Regions from separate parts of the Paenibacillus phoenicis genome, predicted to be linked through region 1. Evidence: riboswitches for the same ligand, from Rfam matches in the RefSeq annotation. Region 1 holds a riboswitch; the other holds the start of a gene.

The links. Region 1 has a riboswitch for glycine ahead of sdaAB (L-serine ammonia-lyase, iron-sulfur-dependent subunit beta). Riboswitches for the same ligand answer to the same signal wherever they lie in the genome.
Region 2: it holds a riboswitch for glycine, as region 1 does, so the genes downstream of both, gcvT (glycine cleavage system aminomethyltransferase GcvT) here and sdaAB (L-serine ammonia-lyase, iron-sulfur-dependent subunit beta) in region 1, are expected to answer to the same signal.

What each region holds. Positions count from the first base shown of each region.
Region 1 is NZ_JAYERP010000001.1:147,528-149,918, reverse strand. Features, by position in the region: gene sdaAA (L-serine ammonia-lyase, iron-sulfur-dependent, subunit alpha) at 1-155, opposite strand, end outside; gene sdaAB (L-serine ammonia-lyase, iron-sulfur-dependent subunit beta) at 173-844, opposite strand; glycine riboswitch at 1,008-1,134, opposite strand; gene U9M73_RS00595 (S8 family serine peptidase) at 1,631-2,391, shown strand, end outside.
Region 2 is NZ_JAYERP010000001.1:1,584,230-1,586,620, reverse strand. Features, by position in the region: gene gcvPA (aminomethyl-transferring glycine dehydrogenase subunit GcvPA) at 1-237, opposite strand, end outside; gene gcvT (glycine cleavage system aminomethyltransferase GcvT) at 257-1,387, opposite strand; glycine riboswitch at 1,478-1,597, opposite strand; glycine riboswitch at 1,598-1,696, opposite strand; gene gcvH (glycine cleavage system protein GcvH) at 1,942-2,337, shown strand.

The sequences.
Region 1 (2,391 bases):
GTTTTCATGATTTGGTAGTATTCGTTCATGGCGGCCAAAATTTCTTCCTCCGATTGCCCGCTCTCTTCCACCTGGTCCTGAATCATAATGCTGGAAATCGTGCGAGATTCCCGCTCACAGAGCTGGGCCAGCTCACGTAAATTTTTAAAACGCATCGTGCTCCCTCCTCATTTTACTTCGTCAGATCAATATAGGACACTTGGCTGACATGCTCCAACGCACGGATCGCCTCCACTAATTCCGGCGGAATGGACGAATCGGCTTCCACAACAGTCAGTGCCTCAGCGGTCCGCCCTTTCCGATCGGTAATAATGTAGCCGATATTGACGTTCTCCCGGCTGAACAAGGCCGTAATCCCTGCCAGTACCCCTTGCCGGTCTGCGTGGGAGATGACCAGCGTCGGCAGCTCGCCTGAGCATTTCACCTCAAAACCGTCGATGTTGCGAATGACGATCGTCCCTCCGCCAATGGATGCCCCCATGACCTCGATATGACTTCCGTCTTGGCGGGTTAGTTTTATTTTTACCGTATTCGGATGGGCCCCAGGCAGGACTCCGGTGGCAAACACCACCTCAATCCCCTGCTTTTCAGCGTCCTGCATCGACTGGCGGATTCGCTCGTCGTCCGTACGGTAATCCAGAATGCCGCCAACGATGGCCAGATCGGTACCGTGCCCGCTGTACGTTTCGGCAAAGGAGCCGTAGAAACAAATCTCCGCCTTGACCGGCGCGGTTCCGAGCAGCTGACGGGCAAATCGTCCAATCCGTACAGCCCCGGCCGTATGTGAGCTGGAAGGCCCAATCATCGCCGGACCGATAATAGAAAATACGCTTTTAAATCGCATCGCTACATCTTCCCCTCATTTTTTCTATGACGAAAAAGAGACAGAGCAAAAAGGCTGCTGCCTTTCGCTCTGTCCCCGTTACCTGAAAGTTTAATGTTCCCGGTTCAACTTAACATCCGGGTCCATGTACCTCTTGGGTGGCTGTTCGCTCTCTCCAGAGTGGCGTCCGATCATGGTCCTTGTACCTGAGAGATTCGGCTGCCGGCTGCAGGACCGGCCCTTGCTCCTTCGGTGCCGCTAAGCTGGCGTCCCTTTTCGGATCAGCCCGCGGACTCTCCCATCATCCTCATTCGCCGATATGAATTTGTGCTTAATGTAAACCGAAGCTAGCAAGATGTCAAGATATCTTACATAAATTCCGGTGGTTCACGTTGAATTCTAGTTATTTTTTCCTATTTTTATAAGAAAATATGTATATTTTACTCATCCACCCACTTGTATACCTGATTTTACAGATATATACTGTCCGTAACAACCCCAGATTTTACCTTATTTTATGAATTGTTGAAAAATAAGGTGCGCTCCGTGTTAACTTATCTTCACTCTATGACCCCTGCTAAACTAAAACGATTCTCTCCACAGCATTGGCTTCAACTCACATCCACATCCACCATGACTTACTTACACCCGCTTCCACTATTTTACATGAAGGAGGTGATGTACCCAAGAGGCACTTGCTTCAATTTTTGTCAGGCGTAATGCGTCCGGACTCAGCTATTCGTTTCTCCGGGCGGCCGTCACAGGATGGATGTTGGGCTTAAAACTTAATCAAAGGGAGTGAAGAAGTTGATAAGTCTCAAGAGATTTCGCAAACCTTTCTCGCTTGGCATGTCGATCCTTCTTGCGTTAACTCTCGTTCCCGTCGCCTCCGCCAGCAGCAGCAGCGTATCGGGACAAAGCAGCCTGAGATCGAGCGCGCCCCAAGTGGCCGAAGCCAAGATCGACGCTAAATTGCAGACCCAGTTTAAGCAAGACGACTTCGTCACCTACCTGGTCAAACTCAAGGAGCAGACCGATACAACTTCGGTCGCCAAGCTGGCTCTTCAGAAAGCCCAGCTGGAGAAATCCACTCCTTCCGCCGCGAAGCTGTCCGTACGGACTTCCGTTGTCAGCGCCCTGCGCGAAACGGCCTCCCGCACCCAATATGCGCTGGAGGAATACTTGCGGAAAGCCCAGCAATCCGGAGAGGTGAAAGACTACAAAAGCTACTTTATCGTAAATGCCATGGCGGTGACAAGCTCGAAAGAAGTACTGGAGCAAATCGCCCTTTTCCCCGAAGTGGAGAAAATTCTGCCGAATGAAGAACGACATCTGCAAAAGGTTGAAATCCACAAAGATGCGGCTGCAGAGCCTGCCGTGAAACCGGTCGACGAAATTTCTTCTTCGCTGGGCGGCACAAGTCAAGCTCCCTCCGACGTTACTCCAAGCAGCGTCGAGTGGAACATCGCCCAGGTCAATGCCCCCGAGGTGTGGAATATGGGCATCGACGGCACCGGCATCGTTGTAGCTAACCTCGATACCGGGGTAGATTACAACCACCCGGCTCT
Region 2 (2,391 bases), 1.4 Mb from region 1:
AATCCCGGCACCAAGAAAGCTGGTGAATCGGTCGGTGTCGGCATTACGACCGGCAAGTTCTGCTAAGTGGCGGGTCAGCGCGTATTCGTCTAAACGAGGGGATACCGGGAGTTCACCTTGAATGCGAATGCTCTCCGGAATGTCCTTGAACAGCTCTTGGACGGAGCTTGCGCCGATCGTTTGCAGCATTTCCGCTTGGTCTTGTTCGGTTAACGGCAAATAACGATGTTTTAGCATCTGATTTCGTGTTCTCCTTTCACCGCTTGGCGGCAGGGTTTCGGCGATAGAACGGCAGCGGGACGACCTTGGCCTTCAGCCGCTTGCCGCGGATGTCGACCTCCACAATCGTGCCGGGTTTGGTATAGCGGTTGGTGAGGATCGCCATCCCGAGGTTTTTTTTCAGGGTAGGCGATTGCGTGCCTGTCGTGACTTCTCCGATCGGTTCCTCAGAGCCTTCGGCAAACACCGGGTAATGCGTACGCGGAATCCCGCGATCGATCATCTCCAGGCCGACGAGGCGGCGAGGGATGCCTTCATCCCGTTGTTTGATCAATGCATCGCGGCCGATGAAGTCGCCTTGCTCCAGCTTCACGAATCGGTTTAAGCCCGCTTCGAGCGGGGTGATCTCAGGTCCCAATTCCTGGCCGTACAGAGGCAGGCAAGCTTCGAAGCGCAGCGTATCTCTAGCGCCCAGCCCGGCCGGGAGAAGGCCATGGCTCTCCCCGGCCTCCATCAGTATGTCCCAAAGCGCTTGCGCTTGCTCGGCTGCTACATACAACTCAAATCCGTCCTCGCCGGTATACCCGGTTCTGGACAGCAAGGCAGGTATGCCGGCAATCCGCGCTTCCCGGATAAATGTGAACGGACGCAAGGCCCCTGGATCCTCCCCTTCGCTAAGAGGGGAGAGGAGGGAGGCGGCCAGCGGCCCTTGAACGGCAAGCAACGCCGTCTCGTCGGATGCGTTCCGCATGGTTACACCTTCAGCAGGAAGGTGCTGCTGCAGCCAGTCCCAGTCTTTTTCAATATTCGAGGCGTTGACCACCAGCATGTACTTGCCTTCATCCAGTTGATAGATCAACAGATCGTCCACCACGCCGCCATCGGGATAGCAGAGCAAGGTGTATTGGGCTTTCCCCGGCTGAAGCAGAGTCACGTCGTTGGTTGTCATGTGTTGCAAAAAGCGTTCCGACTCAGGGCCCTCCACGAAAAATTCGCCCATATGCGATACGTCAAACAGACCGGCGCGCTCGCGCACGGCTTCGTGCTCTTTCTGGATGCCGCTGAACTGCACCGGCAGCTCCCAACCGCCGAAATCGATACAGCGGACTCCTTCATAACGCGCATATCCGGGATAGAGCGGCGTACGCCGCAATGCGGATTCGGACATTGCCATCACCTCGTAAGGGCCGGATCGGCCAATTTTTGAGAACAGCAAAAAGGACAGGCCAAAGAAAACCCGCTAGCCTACCTAACGGTTCTTCCCGGCTCTGTCCCTTGTACCTGAGAGTTACCCTGTGCTAAGGCTCGAAGCTCGCGCAGGTTTCCCCTTGGGTGATTCACGTAGAGGATACCTCTACGTGAATGCTCTCCAGAGTTGCGTCCGGCAGAGGTCCTTTTGCCTGAGAGATTCACCGCTTCGCGGCTTGCTCCTTCGGCGTTACAATACGGTAATTGTAATCTCTCCCCCTGCCATCAACCGCAGCTTACACATCTCATTAATACTCAAAAACCGCCTAGATGTCAATAAAGTTATCATAATAATTTTAATTAAATTCGTTTACTGGAAAAGGCTACGCTTACATTTTGCTAGACTCTATCAAATGTGTTAATAATATTGACATAAGAGCTAGGTTTGGAATAATCTGAACGAGGGAAATACGAAGATAGATAATTCACAATGTGTAAGGTATGCTAGATCATCCGAAAGAGGAGGAGCAAGCTTTGGCTAGTGAGATCAGGGAAAACGTGTTGTACAGCGATGAGCATGAATGGGTGCTTGATTTGGGGGATGGGACGGTGAAGATCGGCATCTCCGACGTAGCCCAACATCGGCTGGGCGACATCGTGTTCGTGGAGCTGCCCGAACCGGGGCAGGAATTCGAAGCGCAGGAAGGCATCGGAACGATCGAATCCGTTAAGACGGTCGCCGATTTGTTTACGCCGGTCAGCGGGACTGTGCTGGCGGTGAACCGGGAGCTGGATACCGCGCCGGAGCTCGTGAATGAAGAGCCGTACGACGGGGGCTGGATGGTTCACATTCGTTTGAAGGAAGACGCAAACGTCGCGCTGGCGAATTTGATGGACGCGAAGGCGTATGCGGAATTTATCGAGAGATAAAGCAAGATTTCGGGCAAAGTAAGAAACTCGCGGTCAGCGTAATCGCGGAAGCCG